Regions from separate parts of the Rhodococcus sp. Eu-32 genome, predicted to be linked through region 1. Evidence: riboswitches for the same ligand, from Rfam matches in the RefSeq annotation. Region 1 holds a riboswitch; each other region holds the start of a gene.
The links. Region 1 has a riboswitch for thiamine pyrophosphate ahead of thiO (glycine oxidase ThiO). Riboswitches for the same ligand answer to the same signal wherever they lie in the genome.
Positions count from the first base shown of each region.

Region 2: it holds a riboswitch for thiamine pyrophosphate, as region 1 does, so the genes downstream of both, DK926_RS07775 (3-oxoacyl-ACP reductase) here and thiO (glycine oxidase ThiO) in region 1, are expected to answer to the same signal.
Region 3: it holds a riboswitch for thiamine pyrophosphate, as region 1 does, so the genes downstream of both, tenA (thiaminase II) here and thiO (glycine oxidase ThiO) in region 1, are expected to answer to the same signal.

Region 1 is NZ_QGNK01000001.1:177,397-180,669, reverse strand. Features, by position in the region: gene DK926_RS00895 (thiazole synthase) at 68-820, opposite strand; gene thiS (sulfur carrier protein ThiS) at 813-1,010, opposite strand; gene thiO (glycine oxidase ThiO) at 1,007-2,059, opposite strand; TPP riboswitch at 2,058-2,170, opposite strand; gene thiE (thiamine phosphate synthase) at 2,197-2,889, shown strand; gene DK926_RS00875 (NUDIX domain-containing protein) at 2,878-3,273, opposite strand, start outside.
Region 2 is NZ_QGNK01000005.1:33,135-36,407, forward strand. Features, by position in the region: gene DK926_RS07770 (LLM class flavin-dependent oxidoreductase) at 1-738, opposite strand, end outside; gene DK926_RS07775 (3-oxoacyl-ACP reductase) at 742-1,497, opposite strand; TPP riboswitch at 1,524-1,619, opposite strand; gene DK926_RS07780 (alpha-amylase family glycosyl hydrolase) at 1,689-2,975, opposite strand; gene DK926_RS07785 (alpha-hydroxy-acid oxidizing protein) at 2,972-3,273, opposite strand, start outside.
Region 3 is NZ_QGNK01000019.1:5,627-8,899, reverse strand. Features, by position in the region: gene DK926_RS20455 (acetoin reductase) at 33-800, opposite strand; gene DK926_RS20450 (2,3-butanediol dehydrogenase) at 797-1,852, opposite strand; TPP riboswitch at 1,978-2,076, shown strand; gene tenA (thiaminase II) at 2,070-2,795, shown strand; gene DK926_RS20440 (ABC transporter substrate-binding protein) at 2,816-3,273, shown strand, end outside.

The DNA.
Region 1 (3,273 bases):
CGGATGATGGCGGCTCCTACGTGCGTGCGAATGTATAGCGGGCTATACATTCGCACGCACGTAGGACTCACATCGGCGAACTCGCCTGCGCCCAGAATCGCTTCGGGATCCGCCCGGCCCGACGGGCCTGAAATCCCGCTGCGACAGCGTGCTTCATCGCCGACGCCATGAGCGCCGGATCTTTCGCGCGTGTGACTGCCGTCGCGAGGAGGACTGCGTCGCAACCCAATTCCATTGCCAGCGCCGCGTCGCTCGCGGTACCGATGCCCGCGTCGAGAATTACCGGCACCCCTGCCGCGTCGACGATCATCTCGATGTTGTGCGGGTTCGAGATGCCGAGGCCGGTTCCGATCGGCGCACCCAGCGGCATGACGGCGACGCATCCGACGTCCTCCAGCCTGCGCGCCAGCACCGGATCGTCGGTCGTGTACGGGAGCACGTTGAATCCGTCGTCGACCAGTTGTTCTGCGGCCTTGACCAATTCGATCGCGTCGGGCAGCAGGGTGCGCTCGTCGGCGATCACTTCGAGCTTCACCCAGTCGGTGTCGAGCGCTTCCCGGCCGAGCTGCGCCGTCAGCACCGCCTCCGCCGCACCGCGGCATCCGGCCGTGTTGGGCAGCGGCGCGATGTCGAGCTTGCGCAACAGATCCAGCACACCGGTGCCTCCGGCGGCGTCGACGCGTCGCATCGCGACCGTGGTCAGTTCGGTCCCGGAGGCGACGAGGGCCTCCTCCAGCACCGTCAGATTCGCGGCCCCACCCGTGCCCATGATGAGGCGGGAATCGAACGCCTTGTCGGCAATCTTCAGTGACTCAGCCACCCTGCACCGCCGTCAGAACCTCGATGTTGCAACCCTTTTCGACGGTTGTGGCGTCCCATCGGCTCTTCGGCAGCACGACGCCGTCGACCGCGACGGCGATGCCCTTCTCCGGCATGGACAGTCGCGTCAGCAACTGCGTCATGGTCAGCTGCTCGGTCAGCTCGTGGTCCTGCCCGTTGACGGTGATCATTGTTTCCTACCTATCTCGAATCGGGCTGGATCTGCAGCCTTCGCTTCGGGGAGTGCGTCGCCTGCGAGTAGTGCGGCGACGGCGTCTGCGGTGATGGGGGTCAGCAGAATTCCGTTGCGGCCGTGGCCCGATGCGACGATGACGCGCTCGGAGATCCGGCCGATGACGGGAAGACCGTCGGGACTCATCGGTCGTAGTCCGGCTGCGGCTTCGTACAGTTCGTATTCGCCGATGCTGGGCATGAGGCGTTCGGCGTCGGCGATGAGGTCGCGTACGCCCGCGACGGTGACCTGGGTGTCGCGTCCGGATTCGTACTGGGTGGCGCCGACGACCAGGCCGTCGCCGCGCGGGACGAGGTAGATCGGCCGTCCGTGGACGCTGCCGCGGATGGTCCTGCTCGGAGCTTCGACGGCACTCGACCTGCGACGCAAGCGCAGGATCTCGCCTTTCACCGCACGGACGGGCACGTCGGGAAGCAGCGATGCCGTCCTGTCTCCCGCCGCGACGACGATCTGATCGGCGTCCAGCGCGTCCATGTCGGTGACGGCTTCGGCGACGAACTCGACCGCTGTTGCAGCCTTCTGCAGCGCCGCGACGAGCAACCGATTGTCGACGGCGAGTTCGGTGGGTGCGAGCAGCCCGAGGCGAATGTTCTGCGCCAGCGACGGGTCCAGCTCGCGCACCTGGGCGCGGCTCAACACGTCGAGCCGATGTCCCTGCTCCCCGACGAATTCGGCGATGGTCCGCAGGTCTGCGGCATCGGCGGCGTCGAGCGCGACGGTCAGCGATCCCGTCGACGAGAAGACGTCGCCCGGGAGTGAACGCGCGAACTCCGGCCACCGCGCCAGCGAGTGCGCCCCGAGCTCGAGCAGGTCGTGTTCGCCTGGCCACCCTTCGGACAGCGGCGCGAGCATGCCGCCCGCGACCCAGGACGCTCCGGTTCCGACGGCCGGGTCGTACAGGCGCACCGACCAGCCGTCGCGTGCCGCGCGGACCGCCACGGCCAGGCCGATGACACCGCCGCCGACGACTGCCAGGGACTTGGACATTCTGTTCCACCTCACTCCCTGCGCCGGCATGATCCGGTTCAGGTATTGACGGTAAGGACCGGCGTGTCCACTCTCAGCCCTGCGAACCCCAGGACTCCCGTGTATCTACGTACTCCCGACAGACTACCGTTTGCAGAGTGCATCCCTACGAGAGTCCCCAGAACCAGACGGCGCGCGAGCGTTTGGCATCGGCTCGCCTCTACCTGTGCACCGACGCCAGGCGCGAGAAGGGCGATCTCGCCCAGTTCGCGGAAGCGGCCTTGTCGGGTGGCGTCGACATCATTCAGCTTCGCGACAAGAACTCGGCGGGCGAGCGCGAGTTCGGTCCGCTCGAAGCGAAGGACGAACTCGCCGCGCTGGCGATTCTGTCCGCCGCCACCAAGCGTCACGGCGCGCTTCTGGCCGTGAACGACCGCGCCGACCTCGCGTTGGCGTCGGGCGCCGATGTCCTGCATCTCGGCCAGGGCGACCTGCCGGTGCACTACGCGCGCGAGATCCTCGGTCCCGACGTCGTCATCGGCCGGTCGACGCAGAATCGCAACCAGGCTTCCCTGGCCGCGATCGAGGACGGCGTCGACTACTTCGCGACGGGCCCCGTGTGGGCGACGCCGACGAAGCCGAACCGTTCCGCGGCTGGCCTCGAACTCGTGCGCAGTACCGCCGAATCGGCTCCGGCGCGTCCGTGGTTCGCGATCGGCGGAGTCGACGCGACCAACGTCGACGAAGTCCTCGAGGCGGGCTGCGAGCGAATCGTCGTCGTTCGGGCCATCACTCAGGCACGGGATCCCCAGGCCGCGGCGCGAGAACTGGCGTCGAAGCTACGACGCTGATCCCAACCACGCCAGCACCGTCGACGGGGCCAGCACGTGCACCGACGTGGGCACGCGTTGTCGAAGACCCCGGTCGGCGGTGACGAGCGCGGTCAGGCTGTCGGCCGCCTCGGCCCGGCGGGCGAGTTCGTCGTCGCCGCTACCCGGCGCATGAATGACGGGGACGCGGGCGTCGTCGAACGCCGCGTTACGCGCCTCGCCTTCGAGGACGGCGTCGATGCGCGTCAACCAGCCGAAGTCGCCGCCCGGTAGTTCGACGGTCCTCGGCACGGCGTCGGCGAGCGACGTCAGCAGCTCGCCGGTGGCGCCGCTGCGGTCGCGCCACCAGCCGTTCGGGCGCGAGCCGAGTACGTTGGCCGTGTCGAGCAGGATGCGGAGCGGCGT
Region 2 (3,273 bases), on a different contig from region 1:
CTGTTTGACGTCGGCGTAGTACCTCGATCCGGACGAGATATCGTACGCCACCGCATAAATGGCCTCGGCGTATCGAGCCGCGAGATCACGACCCTGCCCCGACGCGCCCGCCTGGAACAGCACCGGCCTACCTTGCGGCGATCGTGGAACCGTCAGCGGACCGTCGGCGCGAAAATGCTTGCCGTCATGGTCGATCCGATGCACCTTCGCTGGATCCGCATACATTCCGGCGCGGTCGAGAACGAGCGCGTCGGCGTCCCACGTGTCCCACAATGCCAGTGCGACGTCGACGAACTCCTCGGCTCGTGCGTAACGCTCGTTCCTGCCGGGGATGTCGTCGAAACCGTGGTTCCGTGCTTCGGCGTCGAACATCGAGGTGACGACATTCCATCCGGCTCGGCCGCCACTGATGTGATCCAGCGACGCCAGCATCCTGGCGGCGTGAAACGGAGTGTAGAACGTCGTCGACACCGTCGTCACGAGTCCGATGTGCGTCGTCGCCCGCGCCATGGCCGACAGAGCCGTGATCGGTTCCAGGAACCAGGTTCCGGCGCCTGCGGGGTCGCGTACCGAATGGCCGTCGGCGAAGAAGACTGCGTCGAGCTTGCCGCGTTCGGCGATCTGCGCCAGTTCCTCGTAGTACGCGATGTCACCGAGGTCTTCGACCCGCGAATTCGGGTGACGCCAGGCAGCGGTGTGGTGACCGCAACCGAACAAAAAGGCGTTCAAATGCAGCATGATTCAGTCCTTGACGAGACCGCCGTCGACGACGAGGTTCTGCCCGGTGACCGAGCGTGACCACGGGGACGCGAAGAACAGCAACGCGTCGGCGAATTCTTCGGGCGTGACGACACGCTGCAGTGGGGTCGACGAGGCGATGAGGTCGAACACTTCGTCGGGTGTCGCGGCGCTGGCGTCCGTCGTGCGCAGGAGCCCGCCGGAGACCATGTTGACCGTGATGCCATCAGGGCCGAGATCGGTTGCGAGAGTGCGTGTCAGAGACAGCAGCGCAGCTTTCGATGCCGTGTAGTCGTGGTACGGGACCACCGGGTTCTGGAACAAGTTGGTGCCGACGTTCACGATCCGGCCGAAGCCTGCGGCGCGCATGCCCGGGATCGCGCGCTGCGTCGTCGTCAATGCACCCTTCACGGCCCCACGGAATTGAGAATCGAACTGTTCCCACTCGATCGAATCGGCCTTGCTGCGCGCGTCACCATCGAACGAGAAGTCGGCGAGCGCATTGTTGACGACCGTCGTGATCGGCGTGCCGAAGTGCTTCTCGGCCGTGGCGAACAGCGCATCCACCTGGTCCGCATCGGTGACGTCCGCCTGTACCGCAACGCCACCGATCTCGGTGGCCAGCTTCTCGGCTGCCTCCTGGCTGCGTCGATAGTTGACGACGACACGTGCACCGTGCGCCGCGAAGGCCCGCGCGATCGCGGACCCGAGACCGCGGCCGGCACCGGTGACCAGAACTGTTTGCTCGTCCAATTTCATGTGAATGCGCCTCTCGCTCATAGGCACAGCTCAGACATAGACATCCCTACGCTGGTGCTGGCCAGATCAGGTTCGACGGGTGTGTTCTCAGCCGCCGTGCAGCGGCACCCCGTGTCGATTGCCGAGTGTAGCCGTATCGGCCTGTATATCTCTTTCTAGCTTGATCACTAGAAAACGATATACAGCCCGATTCAGCCGAGAACCACCCATCCGTGCGGTGGCACGGTGACGTGTCCGCCCTGCACCGCAGCCTGGCCGGCCAACACGGGTCCGCTCAACCGGCACTCGACGCTGTCGTCGCCGAGATTGAGGACAACGTGGATCCGTTCCTCGCCCGCTGACGCGCGGTACGCCAGTGCGGTGTTGGTCAGCTCGACGACCTCCGTCCGTGCCGTGTGCAGCCACGAGTGTCGCCTGCGCAGGCCGATCAATTCCTGATGCAGATGGAAGATCGGCCACCCGTACGGGGCGAGATCATCCTTGTGCGACGGGAATTCGGGGCGAACCTCGTCGTCCCCGCCGACGCGTTCCTCCTTGGTGCCGCGAAAACCCTGCTCGTCGCCGTAGTAGATAGTCGGCGTCCCCGCGACGGTGAACAGGACGACGAGGGCGTGCGCGAGGTGCCGTTCGTCCGTGATGGTGCTGGCGATGCGATTGACGTCGTGGTTACCGACGAACGTGGCGGGAACGAACGCGTCGAGCCACTCGTTGTGTCGGCCCAGCGCATGGGACAGCTCGAAGAAGTTCTTCTCGGAGATCGCGCTCCAGATCGCCTTCCACAGCTCGTACTGTGTCACCGAGTCGAGTGCGCTGTCCGCTGCGATGCGGCCGTAGTCACCGTGAATGACCTCACCCAGGAAGTAGGCATCCGGAAAGGACTGGCGCACACGGGGTACGACCGATGCCCAGAACGACGTCGGAACGGCGTAGGCCGCATCCAGACGCCAGCCGTCGGCGCCGCGACTCAGCCAGTGCGACATGACGTCGACCACGTACTGCCGGACGTCCTCGTTGTCGTGGTTCAGCGTCACCAGTTCGTCGTGGCCCTCGAAGTTGCGGTGCCGACCGGAGGAGTCGAGGTGAAACCAGGACGCGGCCTTCGCGTCACCGGCCAGCGTCTCCTGAAATCGTGGAAAACGTTGTCCCACATGATTGAATACACCATCGAGCAATACCCGCATTCCGCGGTCGTGTGCGGCCTCGATCAGCGCGTCGACGTCCTCGCCGGTGCCGAGTCGTTCGTCGACGCGGAAATGATCGACCGTCTCGTATCCGTGTCCCTCCGACGCGAAGATGGGCCCCAGGGCGATTCCCGACGCTCCGAGTTCGACTGCGTAATCGAGCCATTCGACGATGCCACGCAGCTTGTGTTCGTCCGCCGACGACGATCCGTCCCAATTCCGAACGGGCGCACCGACGAAGCCGAGCGGATACACCTGCCACCAGATCGCGTGCTGGACCCACGCCGGAGCGGTCACGCTCGGATCACCGACTCACGGCCGAGCTCCGACGCACCGGCGTGGCCGGACAGACTGGTGACGAGATCGAATTCCGCAAGGATACAACGTAGTACATGTTCGACGCCTGCTTGGCCCGCGAGCGCCAGACCGTACAGGAACGGCCTGCCGAGAAGGACTGCATCGGCGCCGAGCGCCAGCGCCTTAGCCATGTCGGCGCCGGTGCGTACACCGGAGTCGAACAGCACCGTCAGTCGATCGCCCACTGCGTCGACGATCTCGGGTAGTGCGTCCAACGATGCACGTGCACCGTCGATCT
Region 3 (3,273 bases), on a different contig from region 1:
CGATGTAAAGCCAGGGCCGTCGAATGCACACCTCATCGATAGACGAGACCGCCGTCGATCAGCGGTGCCTGCCCGGTCATGTAGTCTGAATCCGGGCCCGCCAGGTAGGACACGAATGCCGCGACGTCGTCGGGCGTCTGCGCGCGTCCGAGCGCGATGCCGCCGACGAACTTGTCGTAGGTCTCACCTTCTTTCGCACCGGTCAGCTCGGCGAAACGCTTGTCGATGGTCACCCACATGTCGGTGCCGACGACGCCGGGGCAATAGGCATTGACGGTGATCCCGTCCGACGCGTATTCCTTCGCCGCGGCCTGGGTCAGCGCGCGCACCGCGAATTTCGTTGCGCTGTAGACGCCCAGCATCGCGAATCCGTCGTGTCCGGCGATCGACGACGCGTTGACGATCTTGCCCTTCTGCTTCAGCGTCCTGAATTTCGCTGCAGCGGCCTGAATTCCCCACAGAACACCGTCGACGTTGACGGCGAAGATGTTCTTCGTGTCCTCGGGGCGAACGTCGTCGAGCGGCGCGACCTGCGCGATACCCGCGTTGTTGACGATGACGTCGAATCCGCCGAGTTCCTCGTGCGCATGATCGACCGCCGCGAACACCTGATCGCGATCGGTCACGTCGGTGACGAAAGTCGTTGCATGACGCCCGATGTCACGAACCTCCTGCGCGACGGCGTCGATCTTGTCCGATGCCACGTCGACGAGCGCGATGTCGTGCCCGTCGCGGGCGAGGCGAAGTGCGATGCCGCGGCCGATTCCCTGACCGGCTCCGGTGACGAGTGCGACTGTCATTTCTCTCCTTCGGCTGGAGTTACCAGAACCTTCATCTTGTTACCCGCGTGCAGTGCCTCGAAACCGTCCTCGACCACGCCGTCGAGCGCGATCTTGTCCACCCATCCGGTCGTGTCGTACTGCCCGCGTGCCATCAGATCGATGACGGCGTCGTAGTCGGCCGAGGTGTAGCAGAGCGAACCTTGGATGCGAGATTCGTTCATGACGAGCTTCTGAAGCGTTGTGGTCAAGGGCTTTTCGTAGATCGCGACGCTGACCAGCGGCTTACGCGCACCGATGCAACTCAATGCCGTCTCGACGGCCGGTTGCACACCGGCTGCGTCGTAGATCGCGTCGGCGCCGCGACCGTCCGTGGTGTCGGCGATGAACTCAGGCACGTCGAGTGTCGTGGGATCGAGCGTCTTCGCGCCGAGCGCTTCGATCGATGCGCGACGCGTCGGCGACGGCTCGACCACGTACACGTCGTCGAGTCCTTTGCCGCGCAACGCAAACCACAGTCCGATACCGATCGGCCCTGCACCGAACACCATCGCGGTGTCGTCGGGCTTCGGGTCGCCGAGCGTTGCGGCATGGAATGCGACGGACATCGGCTCCACGAGCGCGCCCAGTTCGAGCGAAACATTGTCGGGCAGCTGGTGAATCATGTTCGACGGCACCACCGTGTATTCGGCCATCCCGCCGTCGGACATCAGTCCGTGGAATCCGATGTGCTGACAGATGTTGTAGTTGCCGGCTTTGCACGGACCGCAGTGGCCGCACCGGTAGAGCGGTTCGATGGCGACGCGGTCACCGATCTTCGCATCTCTGACTCCGGCGCCCACTTCTGTCACCGTTCCGGAGAACTCGTGCCCGAGCACAAGCGGCAGCTGCTGATGCGTCAGCGGGTGCGGTTCGGTAGGAACGAAGATCGGACCGGCATAGTACTCGTGCAGGTCGGTACCGCAGATGCCGTTGAACCCGACTCGAACCTTCACCTCACCTTCACGGGGCGACGGCTCGGGCACATCGGCGATCTCCACCTTGTTCGGACCGTAGTAGACGGCAGCGCGCATCGGTTCACTCCTCACCGGTTGATTCGATGAACACATGTCTATGTGACCTGACCCACAAGCGACAGGGTTGCAGCCCGTTGCAGTCCTTCGATCGCCCGGTCGGCGGATGGTGCTATGGTCGGCGTTGTTCTGACACGGGGTGCGTCCTACCTGAGGATGCTGAGATCACACCCGTCGAACCTGATGCAGTTAATGCTGACGAAGGGATGTCAAGGCGATGGTTACGCCTGTGCACTCGGCGGATTCGGTCCGCCACACGGACCGCATGTGGGACGCAACGGGCTCGTTGCGCACCGCTATCGACGGGCTCGAGTTCCTCGAGCAGCTCGGACACGGAACGTTGCCGCTCGACGCGTTCCGCTTCTACATCGAGCAGGACCGGCTCTACCTGGCCGGATACACCAAGGCGCTGGCCATTCTCGCATCGCGGGCGCCCGACGCGACCACGGCCGCGTTCTGGGCGACATCGGCGGCCAGCGCTGTCGACGAGGCATCTCTGCACGAACAACTGTTGTCCGGCAGTGCGCTCCCTCCGTCGGACGCGCGCGTCGAGCATTCACCGACGTGCCTCGGCTACACCTCCTACCTGATCGCCACTGCAGCCACCGAGCCGTATCCGGTCGCGGCCGCAGCAATTCTGCCGTGCTTCTGGATCTACGCCGATGTGGCGGCGCGGTTGGCGGGTGCAGCACAGGACGTGCTGGCACGGGATCCCGAGCACCCGTACGCCCGATGGGTGTCGACGTACGATTCCGACGAGTTCCGCGACATCGTCTCCGCCGCAAGAACCCTCGTCGACGAGGCGGCCGATGGAGCGACCGAGGCACAGCGCGAGGCGATGGTCGACGCGTTCGTGATCGCCACTCGATACGAGCTGTCGTTCTGGGACACAGCCTTGCATCCGACGCCGTGGTCGCACTCGCGATCGGCGGTGGCGTTGTGAAAAAGCTTCTTGCACTCGCCGTGTCGGCCGTGTCGATCGCGGGACTCACCGCGTGCGCACAGTCGAACGATTCCGACACGATCCGATTCGCACTCGACTGGACACCGAACACCAACCACACCGGACTGTACGTTGCGCTGCAGGAAGGCTACTTCGCCGACGCCGGTCTCGACGTCGAGGTGCTGCCCTACAACAACACCTCGCCCGACACGCTCGTCGATTCGGGCAACGCCGAATTCGGTATCAGCACGCAGAGTTCGACGGCATTCGCGAAAGCAGCAGGTGCACAGATCGTCTCGGTGCTCGCACCGCTGCAGCACTGGGCGACGGGCATCGGAGTCAAGGCCGATCGCGACGACATCCCGAGCCCGAAGGCGTTGGACGGAAAGACGTACGCGGGCTTCGGTGACACCGGCGAGCAGGCGACGCTGAGGCAGGTCGTGCGGAACGACGGCGGCGCGGGCGACTACGAGACGGT